DNA from 3 places in the Exiguobacterium sp. UBA6282 genome. Region 1 is predicted to be linked to each of the others. Evidence: riboswitches for the same ligand, from Rfam matches in the RefSeq annotation. Region 1 holds a riboswitch; each other region holds the start of a gene.
What was found. A riboswitch is a leader RNA that binds a small molecule or an ion and turns the genes downstream of it on or off. The one in region 1 is predicted to bind S-adenosylmethionine.

Region 2: another riboswitch for S-adenosylmethionine. It lies ahead of B2751_RS14660 (LLM class flavin-dependent oxidoreductase); the one in region 1 lies ahead of B2751_RS10555 (methionine ABC transporter ATP-binding protein).
Region 3: another riboswitch for S-adenosylmethionine. It lies ahead of B2751_RS07775 (methionine ABC transporter ATP-binding protein); the one in region 1 lies ahead of B2751_RS10555 (methionine ABC transporter ATP-binding protein).

The regions. Positions count from the first base shown of each region.
Region 1 is NZ_DJUM01000038.1:71,555-75,992, reverse strand. Features, by position in the region: gene B2751_RS10565 (alpha-glucosidase) at 1-636, opposite strand, end outside; gene B2751_RS10560 (aminotransferase class I/II-fold pyridoxal phosphate-dependent enzyme) at 785-1,972, shown strand; SAM riboswitch class I at 2,035-2,139, shown strand; gene B2751_RS10555 (methionine ABC transporter ATP-binding protein) at 2,224-3,237, shown strand; gene B2751_RS10550 (methionine ABC transporter permease) at 3,227-3,892, shown strand; gene B2751_RS10545 (MetQ/NlpA family ABC transporter substrate-binding protein) at 3,920-4,438, shown strand, end outside.
Region 2 is NZ_DJUM01000055.1:21,109-25,546, reverse strand. Features, by position in the region: gene B2751_RS14675 (YczE/YyaS/YitT family protein) at 106-771, opposite strand; gene B2751_RS14670 (DUF817 domain-containing protein) at 925-1,710, shown strand; gene B2751_RS14665 (DUF975 family protein) at 1,904-2,542, shown strand; SAM riboswitch class I at 2,652-2,754, shown strand; gene B2751_RS14660 (LLM class flavin-dependent oxidoreductase) at 2,829-3,887, shown strand; gene B2751_RS14655 (ATP-grasp domain-containing protein) at 3,884-4,438, shown strand, end outside.
Region 3 is NZ_DJUM01000024.1:10,838-15,275, reverse strand. Features, by position in the region: gene B2751_RS07790 (MDR family MFS transporter) at 1-469, opposite strand, end outside; gene B2751_RS07785 (MetQ/NlpA family ABC transporter substrate-binding protein) at 549-1,376, opposite strand; gene B2751_RS07780 (methionine ABC transporter permease) at 1,409-2,074, opposite strand; gene B2751_RS07775 (methionine ABC transporter ATP-binding protein) at 2,071-3,093, opposite strand; SAM riboswitch class I at 3,172-3,276, opposite strand; gene B2751_RS07770 (bifunctional cystathionine gamma-lyase/homocysteine desulfhydrase) at 3,334-4,438, opposite strand, start outside.

The sequences.
Region 1 (4,438 bases):
GACGACATCCTCAAGCGAACGTTTTTTGATCAAGTTGATGACGTCCATCCGGAAACCGTCAATCCCTTGAGCGATCCACCAGTTCATCATGTCGTAGATCGCTTGCCGGACAGCCGGTTGTTCCCAGTTCAAATCGGGTTGTTCTTTCGCAAAAGAATGGAAATAATATTGTTCGCGCTCTTCACTCCACGTCCAAGGGCTCGGCGCAAAGTACGACCGCCAATTGTTCGGGGGCGTCTCTTTCGTTCCATCTTTCCAGATGTACCAATCATCCTTGTCGTGGATTCGGTCCCGCGACTGACGGAACCAGTCATGCTCGTCACTCGTATGATTGACGACCAAATCAAGAATTATCTTTAAGCCGCGTGCGTGAGCCGCTGTGATCAACTCTTGTAGATCGCCCATCGTCCCCGCCTTGTCCATGATCGTGTAATAATCGGCAATATCATAGCCATTATCGATGTCTGGAGAACGGTAACATGGATTTAACCAGACGATATCGACACCAAGCGATGCGATGTAATCTAGCTTGTCGATGACACCTCGCAAATCACCGATGCCGTCCCCATTCGAATCCTTAAAACTGCGCCAATAGACTTGATAGACGACCGCTTCTTTCCAGCTAGCTCGCTTCATCTCCTCACTCCTCTCCCTACTCTCTATTCCCGCTCCACATATCTGTACCTGTTTATTGGACGATTTTTTTGAATTTCAAAAAAGTTCTTTTCTTTTGACTGAATATTCGTTATCCTTGACGACAATACTACGAAGGAGGCACACATCCATGAAACATTTCGCTCCATCCATCGCCATCGATCGGCTTCCTGCTCCCGTTTTCGCTGAACTTGCGAACCGGATCGGTGCTGTGAAAGCTGCCGGACATGATGTCATTACCCTTGGTCAAGGAACACCCGATCAAACCACGCCCGTACATATTCTCGACGCCTTGAAACAGGCGATCGATGAGCCAACAAACCTTCAATATCCACCATTTCGTGGACATGATTTTCTAAAGCACGCCGTCGCGAGCTTTTATGCGAACGAATTCGGCGTCACGATCGATCCGGCAACCGAGGTCGCAATTCTTCTCGGTAGTAAAGCCGGAATCGTTGCCTTACCACAAACGATCGTCAATCCTGGAGAAGGTGTCATCGTCCCGGATCCGGGGTATCCGGATTACCTGTCTGGAGCAGCACTTGCTGGTGCTTACCCGATTACACTTCCATTGCTTGAGAAAAATAACTTCCTGCCGGATTACGATTTACTTGATACGACAGATGTCGAGCGCGCCCGGATGTTGTTCCTCAATTACCCGAGTAATCCGACAGGTGCGACAGCGACAGCAGAAGCCTTCGAACAGACAGTTGCCTTCGCGGATGCCCATGATATTTGTGTCGTCCATGATTTAGCCTACGGTGGCATCAGCTTTGATGGTCCCACACGAAGCTTCTTGCAGACGGAAGGGGCGAAAGATGTCGGAATCGAGTTGTTCTCACTCTCGAAACGCTTCAACATGTCTGGCTTCCGAATCGCTTTCGCGATCGGAAATCCGTCCGTCATCTCAAGCATCGAGACGTATCAGGAACATCTCTACGTCAGTGCCTTCACACCGATCCAACATGCAGCGACCGTTGCCCTGATGAGTGACCAAACATGTGTCCGTGAGTTAAGTAGCTTATACGAAACACGACGTAATGCCTTGTTCGCGAAACTCGATGCAATCGGTTGGAGCGGACCACGACCGGGCGGTTCCTTCTTCGTCTGGCTTCCGGTGCCTGAAGGATACACGTCCCAAAGCTTCACGGATCATCTGCTTGATGAAGCATACGTCGCCGTTACTCCTGGATCATTCTTCGGCGAATACGGCGAAGGCTACGTACGGATCAGCTTAATTGCTGACGTCGAACGTCTAGAAGAAGCCGTCGGGCGAATCGGAACGCTCAACCTGTTCCGGACACCTGTTGCGGAATAATTCTGAAAAAACATTTGACAGATGGGAATCATTTCCGTTAAAGTAAATCCCAACAGCATAACTACTTATCGAGAGCGACCGAGGGATTAGGCCCAACGACGTCCGGCAACCACCTATCAGGAACGGTGCCACATCCTACAGAATGGATTCATTCTGAGAGATAAGTTACGAAATCTTACACTTTCGTCGCTTTTTTCTGGTTGCTCTGCTACTAGGAAAAAGCGACTTTTTTTGTACAAGGAGATGAGCAGATGATTGAATTCAAACAGATTACGAAACGGTTCGTCCGAGACCGGACCCCGATTTTTGCATTACGAGATGTCGATTTGACGATTCAAAAAGGAGAAATCTTTGGGATCATCGGTGAATCCGGTGCCGGTAAGAGTACGTTGCTTCGTCTGATCAACGGTCTCGAGCATCCGACACAAGGAACGGTAAAGGTCGACGGTGTCTCGCTCGGCGGAATGTCAAAAGCAGATTTGCGTCAACTTCGCTTGCGGACAGGAATGATCTTTCAGCATTTCCAATTGATCCAGTCGCGTAATGTCGCAGATAACATTGCTTTCGCACTGAAAGCTGCTGGCGTCAAACGAGCAGATTTTCCGGAACGGATCCGTGAACTCGTCTCGCTCGTCGGACTCGAAGGATTCGAGACGAACTTCCCGAGTCAGTTGAGCGGCGGACAGAAACAGCGCGTTGGGATTGCCCGGGCACTCGCGAATGATCCAACCGTCTTGTTATGTGACGAAGCGACCTCTGCCCTTGATCCGGTCACGACGCTGCAGATTTTAGATTTGTTGAAAGGTTTGAATGAACGACTTGGATTGACGATCGTCCTCATCACGCATGAGATCGATGTCGTCAAACAGATTTGCCATCGTGTCGCGGTCATGTCTCAAGGGGAAGTCGTCGAAGTCGCCTCTACATACGATTTGTTCAGTCAAGCCAAACATCCGGTGACACAACATTACGTCGACACGGCACTCCAGATCGAACTACCGGAACGCATTTTGCAAGCGACACCGGGAAAAATCATCCGCCTGCAGTTCACGGGCGAGAAGACCGGTGAAAGTACGTTGTCGGAAGCCATCCGTCGATACGATATCTCGGTCAGCATCCTGCACGGAAAAGTCGATTACATCCAAGACGTCGCTTTTGGTGTCCTAATCGTCAGCTTGACGGGATCCTCCGATCAAATCGCACCTGCCCTCGACTGGCTTGCGGCGGAACTTCATACACTCGAGGTGATTCAGGATGTGGCTTGATCGTATACAAACGATGTTACCCGAGTTGTTGAAGGCACTTGGTGAGACGGCGTGGATGGTTGGCATTTCGCTTGCCTTCGCATTGGTCGTCGGGATTCCACTCGGGATTCTCCTGTTCGTCACCGACCGCGGTTTATTCTTTCAAAACATTGCCGTCCGACGTGTCCTTGACTTCGTCGTCAACATCGTCCGCTCCTTGCCGTTCATCATCTTGCTTGTTGCCCTCATTCCATTAACGAAATTCTTGCTTGATAATACGATTGGTCCGACAGCAGCATCCGTCAGCCTCAGTGTCGCAGCGATTCCGTTTCTCGCACGACTCGTCGAAACATCACTGCGTGAGATTCCACCTGGTTTGATCGAAGCAGCGGAAGCGTGCGGAGCGAAACCGTTACGGATCATCGTCAGTATCCTTTTACCAGAAGCACTCCCTGGCATCATTCAGGGCATCACGCTAACGACGATCAGTTTGATCGGCTTCTCGGCGATGGCTGGGATCGTCGGCGGTGGAGGTGTCGGTGACCTTGCAATCCGCTTCGGCTATTATCGCTATGATAATCTCATCATGATCGTGACGATCGTCGTCCTCATCGTCATCGTCCAAAGCATTCAAGCACTTGGCAATCAACTGGCGCGAAAAACAGACAAGCGCTAATCATACATATAAAGGGAGAGTTGAATCATGAAAAAACGATATGCCTTTTTAGCTACAGCCTTACTCGGTGCAGGAATCCTCGCAGGATGCGGAGACAGCAGTGCTGATGAAAAAGACAAGACGATCAAAATTGGGGCGACAAGCGGTCCTTATAGTGACATGGTCAAACAAGCGATTCAACCGCAACTCGAAAAGAAAGGCTATAAAGTCGAAATCGTCGAGTTCAGCGATTATATCCAACCGAACATCGCACTCGGTAGCGGCAATATCGATGCTAACTTGTTCCAACACTCGATTTACCTGAAGACGTTCTCTAAAGAAAAGAACCTCGACCTTAAAGGACTCATCACTGTCCCGACGGCACCGATGGGACTATATAGTAAAACGGCGAAGACACTTGACGACGTCAAGACGGGCGCTGAAGTCGCGACACCGAACGATCCAACGAACCAGGCACGCGCGCTGAACCTCTTGGCAGAACAAGGCTGGATCGAACTGAAGCCAGATGTCGATCCACTGACCGTCTCAGAGAAAGATATCGTCAAA
Region 2 (4,438 bases), on a different contig from region 1:
TTGATATGTAAACGAATATAACGTGTTTAATTTGATGACGCAACTTATTTGCTTTTAACATAAAAAGAGATATCATTCACGCGGAATGATATCGAGTCAGGCGACTTAGCTAATTTGGCGTTTAGACGCTGGAATTCCTTTTGCATCGATCGCTGCAATGATCCGACGGAAATAGAACAACCAAAATTGTAGGAATGGTCCGATTAAGAAAATCGAGAGGATTGTACCGAAGAAAACAGGACCACCGAGCAACCAGCCAATGCCGCATGCCGTGACCTCCATGATCGTCCGCATCAGACGAATCGACGTTCCAAATCGCTCTGCAAGTGTCAGCGTCAACCCATCGCGTGGACCGGCTCCATATCCGACAGCAACATAAAGACCTGCCCCCATGCCGATGATGAAGATGCCGAAAATCAACCAGATCGTATTCAACCAAATCGACTCAAAAGAGGGTAAGAGATGAGAATTAAGGACAAGATTCATGAAGACACCGACGAAAATCGCGTTGACGAGTGTTCCAATTTGTGGTGTGACGCGGTCTAATGTGTACTTAACGAACACGAGTAATAGACCAACGAGCAAAATAATCGTTCCGACGGACAGTGGTGTTTTCTTTTGGAGACCGAGATGCAATACATCCCACGTCGAGACACCGAGTTCAGCAGTGATCATCATCGATGAGCCGAGAGCGAGTAAAAATAAACCGAGTAGGAAGAGTCCCCACTTTAACGTAGCGCGTAATAACCAGGAAGCACGATGACGCGTCATGTCTAACACCTCATTTCTTAAAAATAATTGATTCGTTAACTGTATCATGAGGAAAGTAGAAGAAGAAAGACGAAATTTTCCGTTTTTTCCATCTTAAGAAGGAGGGGAAGGTCGAAAGAGAAACGTATACTGAAGAAAAAAGGAGATGACAGGATGAAAGCGATCCGACACCTGATTCGTTTTACATACATAGAAGCCGTCTGTTGCGTCTTTCCCGTCATGATTTTCGCAGCGCTTGCTCTTTCACGTTATCTTCCTGCTGAACCGATCGCTCGATACGATCTCCTGTTGCTATGGTGTCTTCTCGTCCAAATCGTCTTACTTGTCACGCGTTATGAAACGCTGGAAGAGTTCAAACTGATCTTACTCTTTCACGTGATTGGTCTAGCACTTGAACTGTTCAAAGTGAACGTTGGGTCTTGGAGTTATCCGGAACAGGCTCTAACGAAAGTGGCTGGTGTTCCCTTGTATGCAGGATTCATGTATGCAAGTGTCGCAAGTTATGTCTGTCAAGCGTTCCGAAGATTTCATTTACGCTTCACAGCATTCCCACCACCTTGGCTTGCGATCAGCGTAGGCAGTCTCGTCTATCTCAACTTCTTCACCCACCACTGGATCTTCGATGCACGCTGGCTATTGATGGTCCTCGTCGTCCTTGTCTTCTATAAGTCATGGGTTCATTTTACGATCGAGCAGACGATCTACCGGATGCCGCTCGTCCTGTCTTTTTTACTGATCGCGTTCTTTATTTGGATTGCTGAGAATATCGTGACGTTCTTTAAAGGGTGGGTCTATCCACATCAGGAAAGAGGATGGGAAGTCGTTGATCTCGGAAAGTTGTCTTCTTGGTTCCTGCTTGTGATCATCACGGTCCTGATCGTCATCGTCGCGAAATACAAGCAACGGGATCCGGCTGTGGAGATATATCAGCGTACATAGATAAAAAACATGACATTTGGTTTGTGATGGAGCGCTTCGATGTTCAACGTTCGTTCTAACATGTGGACGACAACTTGAGCGTGCTTGGCTCAACCAGCAACGAGACGGGAAATTATTGAAAAAAGAGTGAAACATTAGAAGTTTTAAGCCGTAGAGTAAGGTGAGAACTTATTTTTCAAGGAGGACCTTACTCATGTCATCTCAATTAAAGAAAGCAGCGAAGGAGTCGCTCAGCGGTCGTTGGGGATTTGCAGTCCTAGCTTTTCTGCTGTTTAGTATTATTCAGGGTGTTCCTAATTTATTTGGATCGGATATCGATGAGCCGTCTAGTAGTATAGATCTCGTTGTATTATTGGTGTCGATTTTATTGATTCCAGTAGGAGTCGGTTGGACATGGATTGCCATGTCGATTGCTCGTGGCGAAGAAACGAAAGTGACGGATTTGTTTGAGCCATATGGTATGTTCCTGAAAGTGGTGGGGCTGGCCATTGTTCAATTCATCTTTATCGCGCTCTGGACGTTACTCTTAATCATCCCTGGTATCATCAAGTCATTCTCTTACTTGTTGACGTACTACATCCTTCGGGATGAGCCGTCAATCGGTATTCTCGAGGCAATTACACGCTCACGGCAACTCATGGATGGACACAAGATGGAAGCATTCTTGCTCTTCTTATCGTTTATCGGTTGGGCGTTGCTTGTTATCGTTACGCTTGGTCTTGCTGTCCTATGGGTCGGACCATACTTCAGTGTCACGCTTGCCAAATTCTACGATCGTATTCGTGGGGAGCAGGCGCCAGAGCAAACATCAGATTTCGTCGCACCATACTAATTCCGAATCCCGACACTACGTCGGGATTTTTCTTTGGAATAAATCCGATAGGAAAAGACGGTTTAATGGTTGCTTTAGTTCAATGAATTCTGTACGATGAATGCAACACATCTTATCTAGAGAAGTCGAGGGACTGGCCCGAAGACACTTCAGCAACCCCGCTATGGCGGAAGGTGCTACTTCCAGGAAGGAATACCTTCTGAAGATAAGAGCGGACAGGACAAGATACCGTCGCTCTTTTCGAACTTCGAAAAGAGCGTTTTTTTATGATAAGGGGGACGATGGAGTGGAGTATGGTTTTTGGTTACCGATTTTTGGGGGATGGTTACGTAACGTCGAGGATGAACAGATGCCAGCGACATTCGATTATGCGAAACAAGTCGCACAAACAGCTGAACGCATCGGCTTCTCGACGACGTTAATTGCGGAATTGAACTTGAACGATATCAAAGGCATCAAGGAACCGAGTCTTGAGGCATGGACAACGGCAGCGGCGATTGCTGCAACAACAGAACGTCTTGAAATCATGACAGCGGTTCGTCCCGGGTTCCATAATCCGGCGACGACGGCGAAGATGGCGGCAAACATCGATCAGTTGAGTGGAGGACGATTTACGCTCAATGTCGTCTCGGCCTGGTGGGCAGAAGAAGCAAAACAATACAACGGTATTTTTACTGCACATGATGAACGCTATGCCCGGACGGAAGAGTTCGTCACGGTCATGAAAGGACTATGGGCAGATGCGTCACCGTACAGCTTCTCCGGCAATCACTACACGATCGAACAGGCAGAACTCCATCCGAAACCCGTCCAGCGTCCGGGAATTAAGCTCTACGCTGGTGGAGAGAGTGAAGCCGGAAAACGGACGATCGTCGAACATTGTGATGCCTACGTCATGCATGGAGGCACTGTTGAAGAAGTAGCTCATAAAATCAATGACATGAAAATACGCCGGGAAGCGACGGGACACGCACCGCTTGAGAGCTTCGGTCTTGCTGCCTACATCATTTGCCGGGATACGGAAGAAGAAGCGCTTCTTGAGTGGCAACGCATCACGGACGTCAAGGAAGACAGCGCCGGTTATGCCGGTTATCAAGATTTCATCAGTAAATCGCAACTCGAACAACAGGTCGAGCGAAATGATTATTCCGTCTCGAACCGTGGTCTGCGACCGAACTTGATCGGAACACCAGAACAGATTGCCGAACGGATTCTAGCGTTCGAAGCCGTTGGTGTCACGTTGCTCTTGTTACAATTCTCACCACAACTCGAAGAAATGGAACGCTTTGCCCGTGACGTAATGCCACTGGTCGAAGCGAAACGAAAGGTAGGTCAACAATCATGACAAAAATTCATATTCTCCACGAAAACCAAGAATGGACGGATCATCTCATCAAACGTCTCGAAGAACTCAAGTTGCCGTACGAGCAGTGGCACTTGAATGAAGGAATCGTACCGTTAGATGAACTGCCGCCAGAAGGTGTCTTTTACAGTCGTATGAGTGCGTCTTCGCATACGCGGGGGCATCGTTATGCGCCAGAGTTGACGGAAGGGGTCCTCGCTTGGTTAGAAGAGCATGACCGGACTGTCTTTAACGGAACGCGTGCGCTCCGTCTTGAAGTCAGCAAAGTCAATCAATACACGGCATTGCGTAAGGCTGGGATTCGTGTACCAAAGACAACAGCTGCTGTCGGACGTGATCAAATCGTACAAGCAGCAAAAGAAATCGGTGTTTCGTCATTCATCACGAAACATAACCGTGCCGGGAAAGGTCTCGGCGTCCAGTTATTCCATTCGATTGAAGCACTTGAAGCTTATCTCGATGGTTCGACATTCGACGAACCAGTCGATGGCATCACGTTGATTCAAGAGTACATCCAAGCACCAGAACCGTAC
Region 3 (4,438 bases), on a different contig from region 1:
GCAGTAAGGCAATTCCTGGTCCGATCGCAGCTGCGATGTTGATCATCGCGTAACGGATATTGAAGACGAACAATCGGTTCGCTTCGTCCGTCGTATCACTGATCAAGGCACGAGCGGATGGCTCAAAAATCGAACGACAGACTCCGTTCAAGGCACTGAGGATGAAGAATGCCCAGAACGTCTCGACTTGCGCGAGTGCGATGAAGACGATCGCGAACCCGATCGTTCCGGCGAGCATCATCGCCCGGCGACCATACCGGTCCGACAATGTACCGCCGATGAAACTCATAACGAGACTGGCGATCGCCGAAATACTGAGAACCCAGCCGACATCGACCGGATCAAACTTCAGAACGGTCGTCATGTAGATAGCGAAAAATGGCATCGTAATGAACGTTCCGAGACGTGAGAAAAACGTCCCGAACAAGACCCCGATTGTCAACGGATGCAGTTGACGTATGCGTTGCATATGATTCCCCCTAACCCCTGTTTCAGACAAATGAAAAGCATCCTTCCATTATATAGGAAGGATGCCGGCTTCGGTGAACTTATTTGCTGACTGGAACGACCGCACCTTTGTACTTGTCGAGAATCCAATCTTGGTTTTTCTTCTCGTGCAGCACGTCAAGAAGTGCTGTGACACGTTTGTCTTTCTCATCGCCGTCACGTGTGACGATGATGTTGACGTATGGTGAAGACTCATCTTCTGACGCGATCGCGTCTTTCAACGGGTTCAAACCGTTATCGATCGCATAGTTCGTGTTGATGAGGACGGCGTCGCCTTCATTGTTCTTGTAAGCTTGCGGAAGAAGCGATGCTTCGATGTTCGTCTTGAACTTGAGTTTCTTCGGGTTCTCCGCGATGTCACCGAGTTGCGCGTCTGTCGTTTTACCGTCTTTGAGTTTGATTAATCCTTCGTTTTGAAGGAACGTCAAGACACGACCGCGTTCCGCGACGTTTGAGCTCGTTAAGATCGTTGCACCGTTTGGTAACTTATCAAGTGACTTGTATTTCTTCGAGTAGATACCGAGTGGCTCAACGTGGACGCCACCTGCGTTCGCAAACTTATACGATTTGTTTTCTTTCTCTTGTTGCTCGAGATACGGTACGTGCTGGAAGTAGTTCGCGTCGAGTTCTTTTTCAGCGAGCGCTTTGTTCGGAAGCACGTAATCTTGGAACTTCTTGATTTCAAGCTTGTAGCCTTTTGCTTCATATTCCTTTTTGACGTGTTCGAGGATCTGAGCGTGCGGTACGTTCGAAGCACCGATGACGAGTGTCTTGTCGTCGCTTCCTGATGATTTTTCGCCACAAGCAGCAAGACTGATTGCTAAGACGGATACAGCGGCAGTACCTACGAATTTTTTCCAAACTTTCATGAATGATTCCTCCAATATGAATAAAATTTGAATTAACGTTTATCGATTGCTCGGATCAGTAAGTCCCCAATGATTTGGATGACGAAGACGATCGCTAAGATTAAGAGTGTCGCAATGACGATGACATCGTTTTGAGAACGCTGGAATCCTTCGATGAAGGCCATGTCCCCGAGTCCACCTCCGCCGACTACTCCGGCCATTGCCGTGTAACCGACAAGTGCAACGAGTGTAACCGTGATACCAGAAACGATAGCAGGCAATGCTTCTGGGATTAAGACTTTGTAGATGATTTGGAACTTCGTCGCGCCCATCGATTCAGCTGCCTCGATGACACCTTTATCGACTTCGCGAAGTGCGAGTTCAACCATCCGACCGTAGAACGGTGCGGCTCCTAAAATCAGTGCCGGTAATGCTGCTGTTGGTCCGAGGAACGAACCGACGACTGCTTTCGTAAATGGAATCAATAAGATCAGTAAGATGATGAACGGAATCGAACGGAAGACGTTAACGATCAAGCTCAAGATCGAATAAAACGCCCGATTTTTGAACAACAATTCTTCATTTGTCGCAAACAATAATAAACCAATGATCAAACCGAGAATGAATGTCGAAAGACCAGCGACTGCCGTCATATAGATCGTACTGCCTGTCGCTTCCCACACCATGTCCCAGTCTAGGTTGTCAAAGAATGAAATCATCGGTGATCCACCTCCACTTCAACATCACTGGCTTGAAGCTTCGTGATGACCGCTTGTGTTGCTTCTGTTTCCCCGATTAACTGAATGAACAGTGTACCGAGCGCCCCTTCCTGTGATTGACCGACGTTTCCCCCGATGATATTGAACAGGACGGGTGAATCCTTCATGACTTCCGCGAGGATCGGACTTTCCGCCGTCGATCCGACGAACGTCAACTGAACGATTTTTCCGGTTGGGTAGCGTTCGCGGAGTTTCGCGAACGTCAACTCGTTTTCCGATGGCGACGTCAATTGTTTGACGAATTCCTTCGTCATCGCTTGCTTCGGATGACGGAAGACTTCTGCGACCGGTCCTTGTTCGACGATTTTACCGGCCTCCATGACGGCGACCCGGTGACAGATTTTTTGAATGACGTGCATCTCGTGTGTGATCAAGACGATCGTCAGTTTTAATTTTTCATTGATGTCGACGAGTAACTCAAGAATCGAGTCCGTCGTCTTCGGATCGAGTGCACTTGTTGCCTCGTCACATAAGAGAACGTCCGGGTTCGATGCGAGTGCCCGAGCGATACCGACACGTTGCTTTTGACCACCCGATAATTGCGACGGATAGGCTTTTTCACGTCCATCCAAACCAACGAGTTGAATCAGTTCCGCAACTCGTTCCTTACGGCGAGCCTTCGGGAAGCCACCGAGTTCGAGTGGGAACATGATGTTTTCTTCAACAGTCCGTGACCAGAGTAAGTTGAAGTGCTGGAAGACCATCGAGACATTCTTGCGGACGCCTCGTAATTCTTTTGGTTTCAGTGATGTCATTTCGACACCATCGATTTGAATCGAACCACTCGTTGGTGCTTCGAGCATATTCAACAATCGGATCAAGGTCGATTTCCCTGCTCCGGAATAACCGATTATTCCAAAAATTTCACCGCGCTCGATTGTCAGATCGACATTCGCGACGGCTTCGACCGCTCCGCGCTTTGAGCGATAAATCTTTCCTACGTCTTGTAAACGAATCACAACTGTCCCTCCTAAAATAAAAAAAGTGCGCGCGTTTTAGAGCAAACGCGCGCACTTTTCAGTACACAAAACCATTTGCTCTCATCTCCCAGACTTTTGTCTGCTGGAATTAGCACCACTTCGGATTAGATCCGCGGTTGCCGGGTTTCATCGGGCCAGTCCCTCCACCACTCTCGATAAGAGTTTCGGTATTAAGTTTGTAGAATATATTCTGAATATTAGCAGGGGTTATTTTTGTTGTCAAACAGTTTTTTCAGAAACTTTTTCGAGGAACGTGAAAGCACGTGTTAAGTCTTCTTTCAAATCTTCCGCATCCTCAAGTCCAACTGAAATCCGAACGAGACCGTCCGTGATGCCGAGTTCTGCCCGACGTTCTGCTGGGATCGACGCGTGCGTCATCCGTGCCGGAACGGAAATCAGGCTCTCGACGGCACCAAGACTCTCAGCAAGTGTGAAGAAATGTGTCGCCTCGACGAGTTTTTCTGCGTTCGCTGCTGAACCGACATCAAAGCTGATCATCCCACCAAATCCAGTCGCTTGTTTCGCTTGGATGTCGTGACCAGGATGCGATGCAAGTCCTGGGTAGAAGATGTTCGAGACGATGTCTTGCGCTTGCAAGAACGCAACGAGATCATGGGCTGTCTCTTCGATCGCATCCATCCGGATACCGAGTGTACGAAGACCACGGACGAGCAAGAAGCTGTCTTGCGGTCCAAGCACGCCGCCTGTCGAGTTTTGGATGAAGTGCATCTCTTCGCCGAGCGCATCATCTTTGACGACGACAAGTCCAGCGACGACGTCCGAGTGTCCGCCGATGTATTTCGTCGCACTGTGCAAGACGATGTCTGCACCGAGCGCGAGTGGTTGTTGATGATATGGTGTCGCGAACGTGTTGTCGACGACGAGTTTAAGATCGTGACGTTTGGCGATCGTTGCGATCGCTGCGATGTCCGTTACTTTCAACAACGGGTTCGTCGGTGTTTCGACGTAGACGATCTTCGTGTTGTCTTGGATCGCTGCTTCCGTTGCTGCAAGGTCCGTCGTATCGACGAATGTCACTTGAATGTTGAACTTCGGTAAGACGCGTTGCATCAAGCGGAACGTACCACCGTAGACATCATCTGTCATGACGATGTGGTCGCCAGACTCAAGCAAGTGGAAGACGGCATGAATCGCTGCCATCCCAGAACCGAAGGCAAAACCACGTGCGCCACCTTCAAGATCCGCAATCAATCGTTCGATGCTCGTCCGTGTTGGATTCGCTGTCCGTGAGTATTCGTATCCGTCTTTGAGTTGACCGATTTTATCTTGCTTGTATGTGCTTGTTTGATAGATCGGAGGTGTG